4 regions of the Streptomyces sp. NPDC101776 genome follow, and region 4 is predicted to be linked to each of the others. Evidence: riboswitches for the same ligand, from Rfam matches in the RefSeq annotation. Region 4 holds a riboswitch; each other region holds the start of a gene.
What was found. A riboswitch is a leader RNA that binds a small molecule or an ion and turns the genes downstream of it on or off. The one in region 4 is predicted to bind S-adenosylmethionine.

Region 1: linked by a shared signal. The riboswitch ahead of ACIRRY_RS10295 (aminotransferase class V-fold PLP-dependent enzyme) and the one ahead of ACIRRY_RS41240 (putative leader peptide) in region 4 are both predicted to bind S-adenosylmethionine.
Region 2: linked by a shared signal. The riboswitch ahead of thrC (threonine synthase) and the one ahead of ACIRRY_RS41240 (putative leader peptide) in region 4 are both predicted to bind S-adenosylmethionine.
Region 3: linked by a shared signal. The riboswitch ahead of ACIRRY_RS03670 (amino acid ABC transporter permease) and the one ahead of ACIRRY_RS41240 (putative leader peptide) in region 4 are both predicted to bind S-adenosylmethionine.

What each region holds. Positions count from the first base shown of each region.
Region 1 is NZ_JBIWMV010000002.1:1,006,761-1,012,304, forward strand. It holds gene ACIRRY_RS10285 (cytochrome bc complex cytochrome b subunit) at 1-827, shown strand, start outside; gene trpD (anthranilate phosphoribosyltransferase) at 962-2,026, shown strand; SAM riboswitch class IV at 2,103-2,219, shown strand; gene ACIRRY_RS10295 (aminotransferase class V-fold PLP-dependent enzyme) at 2,386-3,762, shown strand; gene ACIRRY_RS10300 (Lrp/AsnC family transcriptional regulator) at 3,898-4,179, opposite strand; gene ACIRRY_RS10305 (rhomboid family intramembrane serine protease) at 4,176-4,910, opposite strand; gene ACIRRY_RS10310 (hypothetical protein) at 5,072-5,311, shown strand; gene ACIRRY_RS10315 (NYN domain-containing protein) at 5,350-5,544, shown strand, end outside.
Region 2 is NZ_JBIWMV010000006.1:236,841-242,384, reverse strand. It holds gene ACIRRY_RS21720 (trehalose-6-phosphate synthase) at 1-878, opposite strand, end outside; gene ACIRRY_RS21715 (glucosyl-3-phosphoglycerate synthase) at 1,050-1,994, opposite strand; SAM riboswitch class I at 2,177-2,338, shown strand; gene thrC (threonine synthase) at 2,354-3,685, shown strand; gene ACIRRY_RS21705 (MoaD/ThiS family protein) at 3,803-4,078, shown strand; gene ACIRRY_RS21700 (cold-shock protein) at 4,510-4,716, shown strand; gene groL (chaperonin GroEL) at 5,072-5,544, shown strand, end outside.
Region 3 is NZ_JBIWMV010000001.1:845,176-850,719, forward strand. It holds gene ACIRRY_RS03655 (alginate lyase family protein) at 1-719, shown strand, start outside; gene ACIRRY_RS03660 (putative leader peptide) at 837-950, shown strand; gene ACIRRY_RS03665 (glutathione S-transferase C-terminal domain-containing protein) at 1,017-1,901, shown strand; SAM riboswitch class IV at 1,979-2,087, shown strand; gene ACIRRY_RS03670 (amino acid ABC transporter permease) at 2,446-3,426, shown strand; gene ACIRRY_RS03675 (amino acid ABC transporter ATP-binding protein) at 3,423-4,220, shown strand; gene ACIRRY_RS03680 (ABC transporter substrate-binding protein) at 4,274-5,302, shown strand; gene ACIRRY_RS03685 (GNAT family N-acetyltransferase) at 5,382-5,544, shown strand, end outside.
Region 4 is NZ_JBIWMV010000020.1:146,149-151,692, forward strand. It holds gene ACIRRY_RS41230 (sulfite oxidase) at 1-1,275, opposite strand, end outside; gene ACIRRY_RS41235 (NtaA/DmoA family FMN-dependent monooxygenase) at 1,514-2,830, opposite strand; SAM riboswitch class IV at 3,070-3,183, shown strand; gene ACIRRY_RS41240 (putative leader peptide) at 3,218-3,343, shown strand; gene ACIRRY_RS41245 (ABC transporter substrate-binding protein) at 3,582-5,204, shown strand; gene ACIRRY_RS41250 (ABC transporter permease) at 5,208-5,544, shown strand, end outside.

The DNA.
Region 1 (5,544 bases), on a different contig from region 4:
GCTTCTTCTTCCTGGTCTTCGGTGTCATCGCGGCCGTCTCGGCGCTCGCCTCGATCAACCCGATCTGGACCATGGGTCCCTACCGTCCGGACATGGTGTCCACGGGCGCCCAGCCCGACTGGTACATGGGCTTCTCCGAGGGTCTGATCCGTGTCATGCCGGGCTGGGAGATCAACTTCTGGGGTCACACGCTCGTCCTGGGCGTGTTCATCCCGCTGGTGATCTTCCCGCTGGTCCTGGTCTCGATCGCGGTCTACCCGTTCATCGAGTCCTGGGTCACCGGCGACAAGCGCGAGCACCACATCCTGGACCGCCCGCGCAACGCCCCGACCCGTACGGCCTTCGGTGTCGCGTGGATCTCCTGGTACTTCGTCCTGCTCGTCGGTGGCGGCAACGACATCTGGGCCACGCACTTCCACCTGTCGATCAACTCGATCACCTGGTTCGTGCGCGTCGGCTTCTTCGTCGTGCCGGTCCTCGTGTTCCTCGCCACCAAGCGGGTCTGCCTCGGCCTCCAGCGCCGCGACAAGGACAAGGTGCTGCACGGCCGCGAGTCCGGCGTCATCAAGCGCCTGCCGCACGGTGAGTTCGTTGAGATCCACGAGCCGCTCAGCCAGGACGCGCTGCACACGCTCACCGCGCACGAGCAGTACGTGCCGGCCGCGATCGGCGCGACGGTCGACGACAACGGCGTCGAGCGCAAGGTGAAGGGCTCCCAGAAGCTGCGCGCCAAGCTGAGCGAGGCGTACTACGGCGAGGAGTCCCAGATCCCCAAGCCCACCGTCGAGGAGTACAAGGAGATCACGAGCGGCCACGGCCACCACTGATCGCTGAGGCGTCGCCACGCCACAGTCGAAGGGCCCCGTCCGAACACCGGACGGGGCCCTTCGCCGTGTCCCGCGCTGGATAGGGTGGGGGCACATCGCTGAACCATTTCTCTACGACACCCAGGAGCGGCCGTATGAGCGCTGTGACCCCCGCTGGAGGCGACACCGCGGCGGCCCGTTCCTGGCCCGAGGTACTGAACGCCCTGCTGTACGGCCAGGACCAGGACGCCGACGCGACGTTCTGGGCGATGGACCAGATCATGCGCGGCGAGGCGACGGACGCGCAGATCGCCGGGTTCGTGGTGGCGTTGCGGGCCAAGGGCGAGACCGTCGAGGAGATCACCGGGCTCGTGCGCGCGATGTACGAGCACGCGAACGTGATCGAGGTGTCGGGGCGGACGGTGGACATCGTCGGCACCGGCGGCGACGGCGCGAAGACGGTGAACATCTCCACGATGTCCTCGATCGTGATCGCCGGCACGGGCGCGAAGGTCGTCAAGCACGGCAACCGGGCCGCGTCCTCCGCGTCCGGTGCCTCCGACGTCCTGGAGCGGCTCGGCGTCAACCTGGAGCTGACCCCGCGGCGGGTGGCCGAGGTCGCCGAGGAGGCCGGGATCACGTTCTGCTTCGCGGTCAAGTTCCACCCGGCGCTGCGTCACGCGGGCGCCGCGCGCGGCCAGTTGGGCATCCGCACGGTGTTCAACGCGCTGGGCCCGCTGACCAACCCCGCCAAGGTGCGGGCCCAGGCGGTCGGGGTCGCGGACCCGCGGATGGCGCCCATCATCGCGGGCGTCTTCGCCGAGCGGGGCAACTCCTCCCTGGTGTTCCGCGGCGACGACGGCCTCGACGAGCTGACGACCACGTCCACCTCCCGGGTGTGGATCGTCCGCGACGGCAAGGTCACCGAGGAGTCCTTCGACCCGAGGGACGTCGGCCTCGAACTGGTCCCGGTGGAGGCCCTGCGCGGCGCAGACCCCGAGTTCAACGCCGGCGTCGCCCGCCGCCTCCTGGACGGCGAGACGGGCCCCGTACGGGACGCCGTACTCCTGAACTCCGCGGCGGCCCTGGTGGCCCTGGAGCCGGGGGACGGGCCGCTGGCGGATCAGCTCCGGGCCGGGATGGAGAAGGCGGCGGAGTCGATCGACTCGGGAGCGGCCAAGCGGACCCTGGAGCGCTGGGCCGCGGCCAGCAACGCGTAGCGCCACGGGGGTTGTCGTCCCGCGATCCGGACACGGGTTGCGGGACGGCGATCACCTCACGTAAGTTTTCTGATCAGGTCATGAGTGACAGTCATGAGGCCCCGGCCGACTGTCCGGCAACCCTCCGTCCGTGGCGGGGTGCCCCGGGTGAAGACCAGGCCGTAGGCAGCGAGGTCTGCGGCAAGCGCGGGCCCCTCGAAAGACACCAGGGGTCCTGGTCATCGAGGGAGCCCTCTGTGAGCAAGCGAATGCGATAGGGCGTCGAGCCCCGCCTCCGCATACCCCCTTTCACCCTTCACCGTGCTTGAGTCGTCCGCGCTCGCACGGCGGAACCGCCTTGCCTCTCACGGGAGTTCGCCATGTCTGTCTCCACCGCTGCCGTCGCCCAGACCGTTTGTCCCCCGCTGCCCGTTCTGGGCCGGGATGTCACCGTCCCGCTCGTGACGGGTGGCGAGGTCACCTACGCGGCCCTCGACTACGCGGCAAGCGCCCCCGCCCTCCAGCGCGTCTGGGACGACGTGGCGGCCTACGCCCCGTACTACGGCAGCGTCCACCGCGGCGCCGGCTATCTCTCGCAGCTCTCCACCGACCTGTTCGAGAACGCCCGCAGGACGGTCGAGGAGTTCCTGGACTGCCGCCCCGACGACCAGCTGATCTTCACCCGCTCGACCACGGACTCCCTCAACCTCCTCGCCGCGGCCCTTCCCGCCGACTGCCAGGTCTTCGTCTTCGAGACCGAGCACCACGCGTCCCTCCTCCCCTGGAAGGACGCCGAGGTCACCTACCTCAACGCCCCGCGCACCCCGGCCCAGGCCGTCGAGACCCTGGAGCAGGCCCTCGCCGCCCGCACTGTGTCCAATGAAGAGGGTCAGGGCCCGGCCCTGGTCTGCGTGACGGGCGCCTCGAACGTCACCGGCGAGCTGTGGCCGGTACGGGAGCTGGCGGCGGCGGCTCACGCCCACGGCGCCCGGATCGTCCTGGACGCCGCCCAACTCGCCCCGCACCACCCGGTGTCCGTCCAGGACCTCGACGTCGACTGGATCGCCTTCTCCGGCCACAAGCTCTACGCCCCCTTCGGCTCCGGCGTCCTGGCCGGCCGCGCGGACTGGCTCCAGGCGGCCGACCCCTACCTCGCGGGCGGCGGCGCCAGCCGCAAGGTCACCCGGCGCGAGGACGGGGGAGTGGACGTGGAGTGGCACGACAGCGCCGCCCGCCACGAGGCCGGTTCCCCGAACGTCATCGGCGCCTACTCCATCGCGTCGGCCTGCAAGGCGCTGACGGAGGCGGGCTTCGACACGTTGGTGGCCCGCGAGCAGCACCTGATCGCCGAGGTCCGCGCGGGCCTGGCCGAGGTCCCGCAGGTGAAGGTCCTGTCCCTGTTCGGCGACGACGCCCCGCGCGTCGGCGTGATCTCCTTCGTCGTCGACGGCTGGAACAGCTCCCACTTCGCCGCGGCCCTCTCCGCCGAGTACGGCATCGGCGTCCGCGACGGCCTCTTCTGCGCCCACCCCCTCGTCCGCACCCTCCTGGGCAGCGACCCCCAGACCCAGGGCGAGTGCGGCGCCCCCGAAGCGGCCCCCGGCGAGAAGTCCCTCAACGCGATCCGAGTCAGCTTCGGCGCGGGCACCCCGGACGAGCACGTCGAGCGCTTCGTGACGGCGGTACGAGAACTGGTGACGAACGGCGCGAAGTGGAACTACCACACGGAGAACGGCCGCTGCGTCCCGGCGGTGTGATTCCGACTGTCCCGACGGCGCCGTCTCGACGCACGCCAAGGGCAACCCCCTAGGGGCGCGGGGAACTGCGCGACCAGCCACAACGGACGGTCAGCCGCAAACGATCCGCGCCCCCACCCCACTAGGCGCTCAACCTCACGAGTCCAACCCGATCGCGAACGCCGCCTCAAGGTCATGCTGCGAGTACGTCCGGAACGCCACGTGCGTATCCGTCCCCTCCACCCCGGGAATCTTGCTGATCCGCCCGGGGATGATCTCGGCCAGATCCTCGTGCTCCCGCACCCGCACCATCGCGATCAAGTCATACGTACCGGTGACAGAGAAGACCTCGCTCACAGATTCGAGCGCGGCGATCGACTCGGCGATCTCCGGAATCCGGTCCACGCTGGTCTTGATGAGGACGATCGCGGTGATCACGGCTGGTTCTCTCCCTCGGGGACCGTTACTGGGGCGGGCCCAACTCTAGTCGTACGACCGAATCTCACCCACGCGTAGCCGAACCCCAGCGTGAAGCCCACCAGGTGGGCGAGGTACGCCACCCCGGGCCCCTGCGCCGCCTGCCCCGCCGCCAGCCACTGCAGGGCCGCCCAGAAGGGCAGGACCACCCACGCGGGGAAGCGCAGCGGCAGGAAGAAGAGGAAGGGGAGGAGACTCGTCACGCGGGCCCGGGGGAACAAGTACAGGAACGCCCCGAGGACCGCCGAGATCGCCCCGGACGCGCCGACGAGGGACTGCGCGGAGCCGGCGTTGGCCACCGCGTACCCCAGCAGCGCCAGGTAGCCGCAGCCCACGTAGAACAGGGTGAACTCGACCCGGCCCAGCCGTTCCTCGGTCATCGCTCCGAAGACGTAGAGGAAGAGCATGTTGCCGAGGAGATGGATCCAGCTGCCGTGGATGAACAGGGCCGTGACCGGGGTGAGGGCCTCTCGGGCCGGGCTCGCGAACAGGTCGGCCGGGACCACACCCCAGCGGCGGAAGTACGCCCGCTGCGCCACCAGCAGCGCGTCCCCCGTGCCGTAGGACGGGACGAAACCCGAGGCCGGGCCGAGGACGAAGATCAGGCAGCACAGGCCGATCAGGGTGTACGTCATGGGCGTCGAGGTGCCGCGGAACGTCCTGACGAGCGCCGGGCCCCAGTTGCTGATCATGACCACAGAGCATGACGTAACGGGACGCAGTCGGGCGGAGTGCCTCGCCGCTGTGGACGGCCGAGCGGCGAGTACCCGCCAGGCCGTAGGGTTACGAGCCACACTCGCCGGGGAAACCGGCGATCACGGAAACTCGAACGAGAAGGAAGCGGACAGCCACGATGACGGTACCCCTGCCGACCGCCTCGACGCGGTGGCGCTGCACCCTCTGCGGCAACCTCACGCGCTTCGACGTGACGCGTTCGTCGAAGGTCGTGGAGTACCTCCACCTGGACCTGGCGGGTGAGCCGAAGGTGGAGGAGCGCGAGGTGGTCAGTGAGACCATCGAGTCGGTGCGCTGCCGCTGGTGCAACGCCGTGGATCAGGTGGAACTCGTGGACAGGCCGGGCGCCGGCTCCTGAGAGGGAGTGGCCCCGCACAGACGGTTGGGGTGTGAGGGATGGTGGAGAACTCAGGCGGAGGGCCGGGCGACGGCGCCGCCGAGGTGCTCGACCGCCCGCTGCCCGACGGCGTGCGGAGAAGGGTCGTACAGATCGTCTCCGACGGCTTCGGCGGCCTCACCGTCTCCGAACTGCCCGCGCAGCTACGACAGTACGCCCGCTTCGCCCCCAACCGCCGCGCCAAGTTCGCCGGG
Region 2 (5,544 bases), on a different contig from region 4:
CGCAGCGCGGCCATGCGCTCCTCGACGTCCGCCTCGTGGGAGCGGGCGTGCAGGAACTCGGCGTCGGCACCGAGGCTGTGGACACCGATGAACGTCTTCCGGGTGATCCGCTCGCGCCGGGTGTCGGGATCGCGCCGCACGTGCTCGATGGCCCGCGGGGCGCCCGACGGCCAGGTCGAGAGCCAGCGGTAGGTGTCGACCCCGCCCGCGCAGTTCTGGAACGCCGTCGCCCAGCGCCAGGTCAGGAACCCCACCCGGTCCGCCCCGAGCAGGCCCTCCATCAGCCGTACCTGAATGTCGTCCGGCAGCATCCCGAAGTACTCCACCGGCGCCCATGGCGTGTGCGAGAAGTGCCCGATCCGCAGGTCGGGGCGGAGTTCGCGGAGCATCCCGGGGACCAGGCACAGGTGGTAGTCCTGCACCAGCACCGCCGCGCCCTCGGCCGCCTCCTGGGCCAGCGCCTCCGCGAACGCCCGGTTGTACAGCTCGTAGGACGCCCACTGGCGCCGGAACTCCGCGTCGAAGACCGGCTCCAGCGGGGTCTGGTACAGCATGTGGTGGACGAACCACAGCACGGAGTTGGCGATGCCGTTGTACGCGTCGGCGTGCACGTCGGCCGGGATGGCGAGCATGCGCACACCGTCCTCGCCGACCCCCCGCCGTACCGCCTCCCGGTCACCCTCCGACAGCGCCGAGCACACCCACAGCGCCCCCGCGTCCGGCCCGATCGCCGACAGCCCGGACACCAGCCCGCCGCCACCCCGCCGGGCACGCAGCGAACCGTCGTCGCCCACCTCGTACGAGACCGGGCCACGATTGGACGCGACGAGCACCTGAGCGGCACCGGACGGGGACGAGGGGGACGACGTAGAAGCCATACGGCACAACCTAGCCCGGCCCGGAAACGCTCAAACGTACGGACGGGTCACAACGGACCGGATGGATCCGTATACGGCCAGGCCGCGACCGGACCGCGACCGGGGCGCGGCCTGGGCATGGCCTGGGCATGGCCGGCCCACGGCCCGACCGGGGCCTGACCGGCCGTGCTGCTACGCCACCTTGCGGGACTGGTACTCGGTGATGTCCGCCATCGGCGGCCTCTCCTCCGTGTCCACGGAGTACGTGCGCGGCTCGAAACCGTCCGGACCCCGTTCGAACTGGGTCAGGGAGGGCCGGATCAGATGCCCGCGGGCCAGCCTCAGCTGAGCCGTGCGGTAGATCTGCGCGGCCATCCGCCCCAGCGCCTGCCCGTCCTGGTGCCGGTGCTTGCGCACCCCGACGTCCACCTGGGCGAGCGCGTCCAGACCCACCAGGTGCAGCGCGTCGACGAGCATGCCCAGCTCGACGCCGTACCCGACGGGGAAGGGGAGTTGCTCAAGGAGAGAGCGGCGGGCCGCGTACTCACCGCCCAACGGCTGCACGAATCCGGCCAGTTGAGGCCAGTGCATGTTCAGCAGCGGGCGGGCCATCAGCTCGGTGACGCGTCCGCCCTGGCCGGCCGCGCCGCCGAGCGGGCGGTCGTACATCGCCTTGACGAGGTCGACGCCGGGGTCGGTGAGCAGCGGGCCTACGATCCCGGTGACGAAGTCCGAGGAGAACTCCTTCAGGTCCGCGTCGATGAAGCAGACGATGTCGCCGCTCGTCACCAGCAGCGAGCGCCACAGCACCTCGCCCTTGCCGGGCACGGCGGGGATGCGGGGCAGGATGTCGTCCCGGTGCACGACCCGGGCGCCCGCCGCGGCGGCCACCTCGGAGGTGCGGTCGGTGGACCCGGAGTCGACGACGACGATCTCGTCGACGAGCGGGACCTGCTGCATGAGGTCATGACGGATGATCGCGACGATGTCGCCGACCGTCGCTTCCTCGTTGAGCGCGGGCAGCACGACACTGACCGACTGGCCCGTGCGGTGCTTGGCGGCAAGAATCTTGTGGAGCGGCCGATCGGTCATGGACCAGGAGCGGGTGCTCAGCCAGTGCTCGACTTCCTTCAGCACGTTGCGCGGCTCCTCTGCGTTCTCTCGGCGAGGGCTGGTCACAGACAGTGAGTGTCTGGTCCATCTCGCGGTTCGGACGGCTCACTCAACTGTCCTGGCCTTCGGTTACAGTCTTGAACAACGCTGATGACCATCGCATGTCGGGGGCCGTCGGCGAGACAATCGCGTACACAACTGAACACCGCTCATCCAGAGGGGCAGAGGGATACGGCCCGTTGAAGCCCCGGCAACCCTCCAGCCGGTCTTGTCGCATGTGGTGAAAGAACCGCCATGCGCCGAGGCTCCCGGCTCGGGAAGGTGCCAAATCCGTCTCATGGCGAAATGCGTCGTGAGGAAGATGAGGAAAGGGCCTCGCCTCCATGGCTGCGCAGACTGTTGCAAGCACCACGAACCCCGCGAAGACGGACACGACCGCCGCGGACCCCACCCCCACGAACACCGTCGACCTCGGCCCCGCCACCGCGCTCTCCTGCCGCGAGTGCGGCCACCGCGTCCCGCTCGGCCCGGTCTTCGCCTGCGAGGAGTGTTTCGGCCCGCTGGAGATCGCCTACGACTTCTCGGCCTACGACACCGAAGAGCTCCGCAAGCGGATCGAGGCGGGCCCCGCGAACATCTGGCGTTACGCGCCCCTGCTGCCCGTCCCCGCCGACGTGGCGACCAAGCCGAACATCAACCCCGGCTGGACCAAGCTCGTCCAGGCCGACAACCTCGCCCGCGAACTCGGCGTCGACGCCGGCAAGCTGTTCGTGAAGGACGACTCCGGCAACCCGACGCACTCCTTCAAGGACCGCGTCGTGGCGCAGGCCATCGAAGCGGCGCGCGCCTTCGACTTCACCACCCTCTCCTGCTCCTCCACCGGCAACCTCGCCGGCGCCGTCGGCGCCGCCGCCGCCCGGGCGGGCTTCCGCTCCTGCGTGTTCATCCCGCACGACCTGGAGCAGGGCAAGGTCGTCATGGCCGCGATCTACGGCGGCGAGCTCGTCGGCATCGAGGGCAACTACGACGACGTGAACCGCTTCTGCTCCGAGCTGATCGGCGACCCGGCCGGCGAGGGCTGGGGCTTCGTCAACGTCAACCTGCGGCCGTACTACGCAGAGGGCTCCAAGACCCTGGCGTACGAGATCTGCGAGCAGCTCGGCTGGCGGCTCCCGGACCAGCTGGTCGTGCCGATCGCCTCCGGCTCGCAACTCACGAAGATCGACAAGGGGCTCCAGGAGCTGATCAAGCTCGGGCTCGTCGAGGACAAGCCGTACAAGATCTTCGGTGCGCAGGCGGAAGGATGCTCGCCGGTGTCCGTCGCGTACAAGGCGGGGCATGACGTCGTACGGCCGCAGAAGCCGAACACGATCGCGAAGTCGCTGGCGATCGGGAACCCCGCGGACGGTCCCTATGTGCTGGATATCGCCCGGCGCACCGGTGGGGCTGTCGAGGACGTCACCGATGAGCAGTGTGTGGACGCGATCAAGCTGCTGGCGCGGACGGAGGGCATCTTCGCGGAGACCGCCGGTGGGGTGACCGTCGGTGTGGCGAAGAAGCTGATCGAGAGCGGGTTGCTGGATCCGACGTTGACCACGGTTGTGCTGAACACCGGCGACGGTCTCAAGACCCTGGACGCGGTCGCCGGTACTGGGCTCACCGCGACGATTCGGCCCAGCCTCGAGTCGTTCAGGGAAGCTGGGCTCGCGTCCTAGTCGTTCTTCGTCTGCGGGCCGGTGGGGGCTGGTCGCGCCCACGCGCCGGTAGCCGCAAATCGATACAGCCCCGCGCCCCTGAAAGACAAAAGCCGTACCTGACCGGAGGTCTTGAGCATGAGCGTTTCCGTCCGTATCCCCACCATCCTGCGCACCTACACCGGCGGCAAGGCCGAGGTCTCCGCCGAAGGCGCCACCCTCGCCGAGGTCATCAGCGACCTGGAGAAGAACCACAGCGGTATCTCCGCCCGCGTCCTCGACGACCAGGGCAAGCTGCGCCGGTTCGTCAACGTCTACGTCAACGATGACGATGTGCGGTTCGAGCAGGGGCTGGAGACGGCCACTCCGGACGGGGCCGGCGTCTCGATCATTCCGGCCGTCGCGGGCGGCTGATAATTACCCTTGGTAACGCCGGTTACCGAGAGTTCATCGAATTGCCCCCTCCGTGAGAGAAACGGAGGGGGCAATTCTGTATGGTTGAGCGCGGTAGAGTTGGGGAACGCGCACCACTCCGCATGCCGGACGCATATGAGTACCGGCTCCGCGTGCGATGAGAAGTAGCCAAAGTGTGTAGGCATTTTGCGCGTTATGTGCCCTTTATCGGGCCCGACTTGCCCTGAAGTCGGACGAATTCTCCGTAAATTCCCGACCGATCCTGCCCGGAATTCTCGTCGGATTGACCTGTTGCAGACGGCAGTTGGACGGATACATTCGGCCGCGGTCGACGCGTTCCGGCGCACGCCCCCAATCCTGTGGGGGGTGAGGTCTGACCCGGATCCGCGAAGTGTGGGTCCGTGCAAGGGCCAGTAATAGGGGAGTTAGGCATGGCTCAGGGCACCGTCAAATGGTTCAACGCGGAGAAGGGGTACGGCTTCATCGCGGTCGACGGTGGTGCGGATGTTTTCGTCCACTACAGCGCGATTCAGATGGACGGCTACCGCACCCTGGAAGAGGGTCAGCGGGTCGATTTCGAGATCTCGCAGGGTCAGAAGGGGCCGCAGGCGGACATGGTCCGGCTCGCGACCACCTGAAGCACGCGCCGACGAACAGCAGCGACGTTCTTCGTTCCTCATCGAAGGGCTCGTACTCCTGGGGGGTCACCTCCTGGGGTACGGGCCCTTCGGCATGCCCGGAGCCGGGGGTCGGACTCGGGGGCCGCAGCAGGGGCCGGAGTGGGTGCCAGAACGTGGGAGCCGCTTGCACTCGACCATGCCGAGTGCTAATCATTGGCGTTAGCACTCTGAAGGTGAGAGTGATAACGAAGGACCGGGTCGGTGAGGCCCGCAGGCCAGGTGGTGCAAGGAACCATCGGGGCAGGCAGGCCGTCCGTCGCGGGCGCCAGCGCGGTCCGGAGCAATCCACCCCAGTCCGGGAGGACCACTTCACATGGCCAAGATCATCGCGTTCGACGAGGAGGCACGGCGCGGTCTCGAGCGCGGGATGAACCAGCTCGCCGACGCCGTCAAGGTCACCCTTGGCCCCAAGGGCCGCAACGTCGTCCTCGAGAAGAAGTGGGGCGCCCCCACGATCACCAACGATGGTGTTTCCATCGCCAAGGAGATCGAGCTCGAGGACCCGTACGAGAAGATCGGCGCAGAGCTGGTCAAGGAAGTCGCCAAGAAGACGGACGACGTCGCCGGTGACGGTACGACCACCGCGACCGTCCTCGCCCAGGCCCTCGTCAAGGAGGGTCTGCGCAACGTAGCCGCGGGCGCCAACCCGATGGCCCTCAAGCGCGGTATCGAGAAGGCCGTCGAGGCCGTCTCCGGTGCCCTGCTGGAGCAGGCCAAGGACGTGGAGACCAAGGAGCAGATCGCTTCTACGGCCTCCATCTCCGCCGCCGACACCCAGATCGGCGA
Region 3 (5,544 bases), on a different contig from region 4:
ACTACAGCGGCTTCGATCTGGACGCCGCCAGGGCAATGCTGGCGAACGTCTTCTACCCGCTCAACAACAGCTTCCTCACCAACCACAACGACGCCTGCATCACCAACTACTGGGCCAACTGGGACCTCTGCAACATGGCGTCGATCCTGGCCATCGGGATCCTCAACGAGGACAGCGCCAAGTACGACCAGGCCGTCGCGTACTTCAAGTCCGGTGCGGGCAACGGCTCGATCGCGCACGCCGTGCCGTACCTGTACACCGACTCGGACGGCTACGCGCTCGGCCAGTGGCAGGAGTCGGGCCGCGACCAGGGCCACACCGTCCTGGGCATGGGCCAGATGGGCGCTATCTGCGAGATGGCCTGGAACCAGGGCGACGACCTGTACTCGTACGACAGCCGCCGCTTCATGGAGGCCGCCCAGTACGTCGCCAAGTACAACGCGGGCAGCGACGTGCCCTTCACCACCTACACCTGGGGCACCGGGCAGAGCTGCGCCCAGTCGTCCCAGACGGTGATCTCCGCATCCTCGCGCGGCCAGATCCGGCCCGTGTGGGCGATGCTCCACTTCCACTACAACCGGCGGATCGGTCTCGACGACAAGTACATCTCGGCCATGTACTACGACCTCGTCGCGCCCGAGGGCGGGGGAGGTGACTACGGCTCCGACAGCGGCGGCTACGACCAGCTCGGCTTCGGCACCCTGATGTACGCGAAGTAGCGGCGCGAGGCGTCCACGGATCGGGCCGGCGGTGCCTGCTCCGTGGACGCCCTCTTGACCTCCGGCGGCACCGGATCGACACTCCAGTAGGGAATCCTAGTGAACAGGTAGGGAAACATGGGGCGCCTTGAGCCGGTCACCACCTCTCGCGTGGACCGTTCGCCCCTTCTGACCTCCCGCCGTCACATCGATCTGCTGCGGGTCTGCAGCGCCATGAGCCCACTGCGCTGAGCCCCTCCACCGCTCGACGACGCTTCCGCCGCGCGTACGTCCACGCGCCCGTACCCGGGGAGTCCCATGTCCAGCACGCCTCTCGCCGCCATCCCCTCGCCCCGGTCCACCCCCGCGTTCCGGGGCCGGATCGGCCGTGACGCGCGGAGCGGGCACTACGCCGTGCCGCGCCGCTACCGCCTCCATCTGTCCACCGCCTGCGCCGACGGCCTGCGCATCGCCGTCACCCACAGCCTGCTCGGCCTCGACGAGAGCTGTCCGGCCGTGTTCCTGTCCGCCGTACCCGACTGTCCGAGTGGTGGACACTCCGCACTGCGTCCGCTCTACGAGGCGAGCGCGCACCGCTACTCCGGACCGGCCACCGCGCCGGTCCTCAGCGACGACTGGTCCGGCCGGATCGTCAGCACCCACGCCCCCGACATCACGCGCGACCTCGCCCGGCACTTCGGCGAGGGCGGACCCCAGCTGTACCCGTGCGGCGCCGAGTCGGAGATCGAGGCCGTCGAGCGGCTCTGCGCACAGGGCATCGAGGACGCCGCGCAGCGCGCCGGCGCGGCCGGTGGCGAGCAGGAGGAGCACGAGGAGGCGCTCGGCCGACTGCTGGAGACGCTGGGTTCGCTGGACCGCTGGCTGGACGGCCGTGAGCACATGATCCGTGACGAACTCACCGCCGCCGACGTCGAGTTGTGGGTGTCACTGGTCCAACTCGACACCGTGCACCGCTACCACCTGGACGCCGCCGCCGTGCAGCGGATCGCCGACCACCCCCACCTGTGGGCCTACGCCCGCCGACTGGCCGCCCATCCTGCCTTCGGCACCCACCTCGACCTCGACGGCATCGCCCGCCGCCACCACGCCCGTTGCCGGGGCCTGGAGGCCGCCGGCGCCGCTGTCCAGATCCTGGACTGGGCAGCCCACGCGGCGGACGAAACGGGAGCTTGCCGCAGTTGAGCGCCGTCGACGCCGTCCGAGTGCTGGACAGGCATTGACATACGTTCGGACAATTGTCTTAACTTGCGACCTAGAACGGTCATGAGTGTCAGCGACAAGCCCTGGCTTGCTGACCGGCAACCCTCGCACGCGGTGGGGTGCCCCAGGTGACGACCGGACCGGATGACGTTTCGGTAAGCGCGCGGCCCCCAGCAGGGCCGGAACAGTGATGGGTGACGGACATGTACGCAGCTCTCCGGACGGCGACGCGCCGCTCCCCGGGCTGCGTACTGCCGTGCACGAACCCTCTCGTCGCCGACCGCGCCGTCGATCTGCTCCGCGTCAACAGCGCACTGTGTAGCACGTGTACCGCGCCGGGCTTCGCCCGCTGTCGAGGCTGACGACTTCCCCCAGTCCTCGCGTCCCGCGTTCCTGACGAACACCGCCCGTGCGGTGTGCCGTTGTCCGCCCAGTCCCCGGTCCCGTGCGTTTCCCACCGTGTGCGTCGCGCCAGCCACGCCCAGGTGTCGCGACCCGGGGTGTCCGACTTCCGCCGGAGCCCTCCATGACTGAACCCCCGGGAACCACCGTGTCCCTGGCCGACGCACCGTCTGCCGACGCCCCGTCAAAACCCCTGACAGCACAGCGAGTTCAGCCGCTGCGCCGGCCCGGCCGGTGGATCGTCACGCTGGTCGTGCTGGTGGTGGTCGCCCAGTTCATCCACGGACTGGTCACCAACTCCTTCTACCAGTGGGACCGCTTCGGCTACTGGTTCCTGCGCCCGACGATCCTCGACGGACTCGTCATCACCCTCGAAGTGGCGGCGCTCAGCGCGGTGTTGGGCCTCGTCGGAGGCATCCTGCTCGCCCTGGCCCGACTCTCCAAGAGCCCGGTACTACGCGCGGCGAGCTGGACCTATGTATGGGCCCTGCGCTCGATCCCGCTCATCGTGGTGCTGATCTTTCTCTACAACTTCAGCGCCCTGTACCAGACGCTGAGCATCGGCGTCCCCTTCGGCCCCGCCTTCTTCTCCTTCGACGAGTCGAAGCTCGCCACCGACATGGCCGTCGCCGTCGTCGGCCTCAGCCTCAACGAGGCGGCGTACGCGGCCGAAGTGGTCCGCGGCGGCATCCTCTCCGTCGACCAGGGCCAGCACGAGGCGGCCTCCGCCCTCGGCCTGCCGAAGAGCTACCAGTTCCGCAGGATCGTCTTCCCGCAGGCACTGCGCTCCATCACCCCGAACTACGTCAACCAGCTGATCGGCCTGATCAAGAGCACCTCGCTGGTCTTCTACGTCTCGCTGCTCGACCTGTTCGGCTCCGCGCAGACGATGGGCTCGACCTACCCCGGCGACATCGTGCCGCTACTCCTGGTCGTCACCGTCTGGTACCTGATCCTGACCAGCGTCGTGTCCGTCATCCAGTTCTACGTCGAACGGCACTACGCCCGGGGCGCCACCCGCAACCTGCCGCCCACCCCGATCCAGAAACTCCGCGCCGGTGTCACCGATCTGCGGGCCCGCATCCGCAGGGAGACCGCGATATGACCGCGAAGACCGCCGAACCGCTCGCGGACATCACACCCGCCGCCGTAGAAGTGCACGACGTGCACAAGTGGTACGGCGCCCACCGGGTCCTGGACGGCGTCGACCTGACCGTGCGGCCCGGCGAGGTCACCGTGATCCTCGGCCCGTCCGGCTCCGGCAAGTCCACGCTGCTGCGGGTCATCAACCACCTGGAGAAGCCCGAGATCGGCTACGTCAGCGTCAACGGCGAACTGATCGGAGTGAAGCAACAGGGCGGACGGCTCAAAGAGTTGAGCGAGCGCGCCATCCTCACCCAACGTGGCCGGATCGGGTTCGTCTTCCAGAACTTCAACCTCTTCCCGCACCTGACCGTCCTCGACAACGTGGCCGCGGCTCCCGTCGCCACCGGCAGGCTCGGCAAGCCCGAAGCCCTGGAACTGGCAAGGGAGTTGCTCGGCCGCGTCGGACTCGCCGAGAAGACCGGCGCCTACCCGAGGCAGCTCTCCGGCGGCCAGCAGCAGCGCGTCGCCATCGCGCGGGCCCTCGCCCTGCGCCCCGGCGTCATCCTCTTCGACGAGCCGACCTCCGCCCTCGACCCCGAACTCGTCGGCGAAGTCCTCGCCGTCATCAAGGACTTGGCGACCAGCGGCACCACCCTCGTCATCGTCACCCACGAGATCGGCTTCGCCCGCGAGGTCGCCGACCGGGTCGTCTTCATCGACGGCGGAAAGATCGTCGAGCAGGGCCCGCCGCACGAGGTCCTCGACAAACCACAGCACGAACGGACCAGGGACTTCCTCAGCAAGGTCCTCTGAGCCCCACCTCTTTCACCCTCATCAGTCCTTCAACACCGAGCCTAGGAACAGCCATGTCTCCCCTCAGCCTTCGCAGCAGACTCACTCGCGGACTCACCGCCGGCACCGTCGTCGCCTCCCTCGCGGGCGGGCTCGCCGCCTGCGGGGGAGACAGCGACGCGGCCACCACGTCGAGCAACGCCGCCTCCGGCACGGTCACGGTGGGCGCGCTCTCCCTCGGCGCCGCCAAGGAGACGACGCTCAAGGTCGCCGAAGTGAAGTCGATCAGCGCCGAGTTGCCCAAGGCGATCGCGAAGAGCGGCAAGCTGGAGATCGGCGTCGGCTTCCTGCCCGCCGGCTCCCCGCCGCTCGGCTACGTCGGCTCGGACCAGAAGACCCTCACCGGTTCGGAGACCGACATCGCCCGCCTGGTCGCGGCCGTCCTCGGTCTCAAGCCCGACCTGAAGAACTCCACGTGGGAGAACCTCTTCATCGGCCTCGACAGCGGCAAGGTCAATGTCGCCTTCTCCAACGTCACCGACACCGAGGAGCGCAAGGCGAAGTACGAGTTCGCCTCCTACCGCGAGGACAACCTCGGCTTCGCGGTGAAGGCCGACAACTCCTGGAACTTCGACGGCAACTACGAGAACCTCGCCGGCAAGACCGTCGCCGTGGGCGCCGGCACCAACCAGGAGCGGATCCTCCTGGAGTGGAAGAAGAAGCTGGCCGCCGAGGGCAAGAAGGCGCTCACCGTCAAGTACTTCCAGGACAACAACAGCACCTACCTCGCGCTGGCCTCCGGGAAGATCGACGCCTATCTCACCCCGAACCCGTCGGTCGCCTACCAGGTCTCCTCGACCAAGGGCACGGCCAAGGCGGTCCGCAACGCGGGAACCTACTCCGGCGCCGGATCCTCCCTCCAGGGCCTGATCGCGGCCACCGCGAAGAAGGACAGCGGCCTCGCCAAGCCCCTCGCGGACGCCATCAACTACCTGATCAAGAAGGGCCAGTACGCCAAGTGGCTGGCCGCCTGGAACCTCTCCAACGAGGCCGTCGCCAAGTCCGAGGTCAACCCGCCCGGACTGCCCCTCAGCGACTCCTGACCCACCCTCTCGGCCAGGGGACCCCGCCGCTTCACGACGGGGTCCCCACCCGCGCGACCAGTACTGGAGCCGTCACCCGATGTCTTCCACCGCCAGTATCGACACCACCACCTCCCACATCCTGGACAACCCCGCATGGGCCGCGCTCACCGGCCCGCACGCCCACTTCGCCGAGCGCGTCGGCCGGGCCGCCCGCTACCCCGTCGACGTCGCCGGCTTCAACGCCATCACCGACAACGACG
Region 4 (5,544 bases):
CACCACGCTCACCGGATGCCGCACCACCGCGTCGAACAGATAGCCCTGGGTGTTGGACACGGCGACGTCCGGCTGGGTGCGCCCGGCCGTGTCCGTGGCGCGGGCCAACAGGTGGGTGGCACCGGGCACTTCGGGCCGCCAGTCGAGGGACCACCGGGTCCAGGTGTCGGCGCGGGGCCGGTCGTGCAGACGGGCACGCCGCCAGTGCGTGCCGCCGTCGGTGCTGACGTCGACCCGGGCGACGGCGCCCGCGCCCGACCACGACCGACCGTGCAGCACGTGCCCCTCGCCCGCCGTGAACGTCGCCCCGCTCGCCAACTCGAAGGCACTCTTGGTGACTTGGCGGGTGAGCGGCGCGCTGCCGCCCTCCGGGTAGGCGGCGCCGAACAGCCGGTAGAAGGTGGTGTTCCAGGGCGAGTAGAGCGGCTCGGCGGACACCTCGATGTCGCCGACCCACTTGATCGAGGCGATCCCCACCCAGGAGGGCACCAGCACGCGCACCGGATACCCGTGGTCGTACGGAAGGGGCTCGCCGTTCATCTCGTACGCGAGCAGGACGTCGTCCAGCGCCTTGGCCAGCGGCAGTGGGCGGCGGACGTGGCCCAGGCTCTCGCCGCCACTGACGTACTCGGCGTCCAGGCCACGCGGCTGCACGTCCACGGCGTGCCGGGACAGCCCGGCTCTGCGCAGGACGTCGGCGAGGCGCACCCCGCGCCAGCGAGCGACGCCGACCGCCCCCAGGGTCCACGCGGTGCCGGTGACCGTCTCGCCCTGCTGGGTCGTGTAGAAGGACCGGCCGTTCCCGGCGCATTCGACGAAGGCCGTGCGGGTGACGGCCGGCAGGGCGCGCAGATCGTCGTACCCGAACTCGACCGGCCGGTCCTCACCGGGGGTGCCGCGCAGCCCGCTCCCCCACAGCCGCAGCCGCCAGTCGTCGGCCTCCAGGACGGGGGTGGCGGTGTGGTTGCGCACGAAGAACAGCTCGTTCGGGGTGTGGTGGCCGATTCCGCGCAGCGCCTCCCAGCGGGTCTCGGCGTTGGTGCCACGCTCGATGAACCACTCCGGCGGCAGCGGCTTGACGATCCCGGCGACTGCGGCGCGGGCGGACCGGGTGCCGCCCAGTGCGGTCCCGGCGGCGGTGGCACCGAGCAGGGTGAACAGCCGACGGCGGGTGACCCCGTCGGCCCTGGCCTCACCGGCCAGCCACTGGCACAGTCTGCGGCGGTCGTAGTCGGTCTCGTGGCGGTGACCGGGAGGGCTGACGGGTGTCGGCATGGCGTGTCCTCGTCATGTCTGAGCGAACAGTGCGGGCGGCACGGAGGATCACGAGAAGTGCCGTCGGGTGCACAACCGGCTTGTGGGGCACGGCTGTTGGCAACAGCGCGGGGAGGCGGTCGATCAGCCGGTCGGTCGACACAGCGCGGCGGCCACGCGGACGAGGTCCACGGCGCGGCGGCGGGTCAGCGGCTGCGACAACGGCATGGCGGGATGCAAACACGCGGAGCGGAAGGTGTCAACGAGGCGTTCGCGTCGCCCCGGCCCGGGCGGGCAGTTCGAGGCCGAGGTTCTCGCGCAGGGTGAGGCCGGTGTAGTCGGCGCCGACGATCTTCCGCCTGCGCAGTTCGTGCAGCAGGCCGTTGACGACGAAGTCGTGCTGCTTCGGGTCGGCGAGACCGCCCAGGGAGATCACGTCCAGGACGCCGGCCCGGAACCGTTCCTCGACCGCGTCGGCGAGTTGCTCGGGGGTGCCCGCGGCGGCCCAGTGCCCGGTGTCCTGGGCGGCGACGATCAACTCCCGCAGGGTGTAGCCCTGTCGGGCGTAGCCGGTGAAGATGTCGACCCGGCCGCGACGGCGGTTCACCGAGGTGACCTCGGGCAGCAGGCTCTCCGGCAGCGTCGAGTCGAGAGCCACCTCGGACAGGTCGACGCCGCCGCCGAGCATGTCGGCGACCTGGGCGCGGCCACGGTCGAAGTCGATCGACTCACGCCTCTCCCGGACGAGCCGTTGCGCCTCCTCCTCGGTGGCGCCGTAGGTGGCGTGGAACGAGCTGAAGATCAGCGGCAGTCCGTCGGCCCGGCCGAACTCCTCGGCCTGGCCGCGGATCTTCCGGGTGAAGTCCCGCGCGTGGTCGAGGGTGGGCAGCGAGGTGAAGACGATCTCGGCGTAGCGGGCACCGAGTGCCGTGCCCGCCTCGGACTGTCCGGCCTGGATCTGCACCGGACGCCGCTGCGGCAGCGGCGGAATGTTCAGCGGACCGGCCACGTCGAAGAAGCGGCCGGAGTGGTGGATCGGGTGCACGCGGTCGCGGTGCAGCACCGCCCTGCCGTCCGCCCCGACGGTCAGCGCGCCCGGTTCCCAGCTGTCCCACAGGGCGTTGACCACGTCCAGTGTCTCCGCGGCGCGCGCGTAGCGGTCCTCGGGGCTGGGCAGTTCGCCGGAGCCGAAGTTCTCCTCGCCGATCGAGGAGGTCACCAGGTTCCAGGCCGCCCGTCCGTTGCTCACATGGTCGAGGGTGCCGAACAGACGGGCCAGGTTGAACGGGTGGTGGAACGTCGACGAGACCGTGGCGATCAGACCGATCCTCGACGTCACCTGGCTCAACGCCGAGACGAAGACCAGGGGTTCTTGCGAGCCGATCGCGCCCTGGGCGTCGAAGCTGAGCAGATCGGCGGTGAACAGCGCGTCGAACCGCGCCGCCTCGGCGAGCTTCGCCACCCGCACCGCGGTGTCCAGCGTGGACCGGGTCGGATCGACCGCCAGGTCGTACGTCTCGGACGTACCGCCGGCTCCGGTGACGGTTTTCAGCGTCCTGGGCTGCTTCGCGCTCATGACTCATTCCTTCTCGTCTCCGGACACACCGGGTCGGCGCGGTCCCGTCCGATCAATGATCGGCCGCGATTGCGAAGACTCTGTTGCGCCCGTATGTACGGGCAACAGGGCCGGTCGGCCGGGGGGTTGGTGAGTCGTCCGGACCCGCCACCGACGAACGGTCTTCCGCACCCCGCGGCCGAACGGCCTTCCGGACCCGCCATTGACGTACGACGAAAACGCTCCGTACGATCACGATCGGCATTGAGTGTCAGCGTCAAGCCCTGGCTCGCTGACCGGCAACCCTCCGACGCGGTGGGGTGCTCCAGGTGAAAGCCCGGCAGGATCATCGAGGATCCCTGCAAGCGCGAGGCCCTGTGGCCGGGGTCGGAGATGTGGAGGACGGTCGTGCGACACAGCAGTGACCCGAGTGCCTCCACCACTTCGCTGACGGCCGCGACGGTGTTCTCCCGGCTCTCGCGCCGCCGCCACATCGACCTGCAGCGCTCCGCCAGTTGTCTGTGTCGCGCCTGACCGCCTTGACCACGTCCGTCTGACTTCTGTCGCGGCCCACAGGCGTCTCCCGCAGCCTCTCGCGGTCTTGTCCGCACGTACGGGCCCGTTCCGCGGCCGCCCCGCGCAACCCCTCCCGCCTGAACCCCCGAACCGCACCGCCCCGTCGTCGGCGTCACGCCGAGCGGGGCCGCACGCCCGCGCGCAGCCGTGAGCCGCAGGGCATCACGCGCGTAGTGACACGAGTAGGAGCACCTCCGTGAGAGCACATCCGGACATCCGGCCCACCCGATGGGCGCCGCTGGCCGCCCTCTTGACCACCAGCGTCCTGCTGACCGCCTGCGGTTCCGGCGATGGCGGCGGCTCGGACAGCGGCACCGGCCAGGCGAAGTCCGGTGGCACCCTGACCTTCGCGGTGGGCTCCGACACCGGCTGCGTGGATCCGCAGCAGGTGGGCAGCAACGACACCATCTACTCGGTACGGCAGATCGTCGACTCCCTCACCGACCAGGACCCCAAGACCGGCAAGATAGTGCCCTGGCTGGCGAAGAGCTGGGAGGTCGGTTCCGACGCGACCACGTTCACCTTCCACCTCAGATCCGGTGTCACCTTCAGCGACGGATCCAAGCTGACCGCGCAGGTCGTCAAGGACAACTTCGACGCGGTGCCGAACCTCGGTGCGCTGGGGACCCTCGCCGAGGGCTATCTGAGCGGCGTCAAGAGCACCACCGTGGTCGACCCGCTCACCGTCAAGGTGACCTTCCAGCAGCCCAACGCCCAGTTCCTGCAAGCCACTTCGACGCACTCGCTGGGCATCGAGTCGTCGGCGAGCGTGAAGAAGACCCCTCAGCAGAAGTGCACCCAGGGCGTGGTCGGCTCCGGGCCCTTCACCTTGAAGAGCTATGTGCAGAACCAGTCGATCACTCTGGCCAAGCGCACCGGTTACGACTGGGGTTCCTCGCTGTGGAGCAAGAAGGGCGAGGCGTACCTGGACAAGCTGGTGTTCAAGGTGGTGCCCGAGGCGGGTGTGCGGGCCGGCAGTCTCCAGTCCGGTCAGGTGGACGCGATCAGCAGCGTCGGCAAGGCCAACGAGGCGGCCCTGAAGGGTGGCCAGGTCACCCTGGCACGACGGGCCAATCCCGGTGCGGTGTTCAACCTGGGGCTGAACAACTCCCGGCCGGTCCTGAAGGACGTCAAGGTGCGCCAGGCGATCCAGTACGCCGTCAACCGCCAGGAGATCGCCGACACGGTCTTCCCGACCGGCACCCAGCCGGCCACCAGCATCCTGGCGCGCACCACGCCGGACTACGCGAACCTGGGCAGCGACCTGGCCTTCGACGCGGCCAAGGCCAAGTCCCTGCTGGACGCGGCCGGTTGGAAGACAGGCAGCGACGGCATCCGTGAGAAGGACGGCGCCAAGCTGAACCTGACCGTCAAGTGGTTCGCGAACTCGGCCACGAACCAGCCGGCGCTGGAACTGATCCAGCAGCAGCTCAAGGCCGTCGGCATCGGCGTCGTCCTCAAGGAGCTGCAGATCTCCCAGGTCGCGACGGTGCAGCAGAGCGGTGACTTCGACGCGTTGTGGGGCAACCTCACCCGTGCCGACCCCGACATCCTGCGCACCCTCTACTCCACCAAGCTGGCGAACGCCTACCGCCTCCCGACGGGTTCGCTGGACTCGGCGCTGACCCAGCAGGCGGCCACGACCGACGCGGCGAAGCGGAAGGAACTGGCCGCGCAGGCACAGCAGTTGATCGTGCGGAACGCGTACATCATCCCCGTGGTCGAGCTGCAGACCCAGTTGGGTGTGGCGAACAAGGTGCACGACCTGGAGTTCGACGCGTCCAGCCGGATCCAGCTGCACGACACCTGGATCGGCTAGCACATGCGCCGCTACGTGATCAAACGCGTCGCGCAGGCGGTCGGCGTGCTGTGGGCGGCGTACACGGTGTCGTTCCTGGTGCTGGACTTCCTGCCCGGGGACCCGGTCTCGGCGATGGCCGGGGCCGGGGCCGACACCGGGCAGGTCGATCCGGCCCAACTCGCCGCGCTGCGCCACCAGTACGGCTTCGACAAGCCGGTCCTGGTGCAGTACGCCGACTATCTGGGCCGGGCGGTGCGCGGGGACTTCGGCGACTCGGTCTCCACCGGTCGCCCGGTAACCTCGACCCTGGCCGACGCACTGCCCCAGACACTGCAGTTGACCGGCGCCGCCCTCCTGC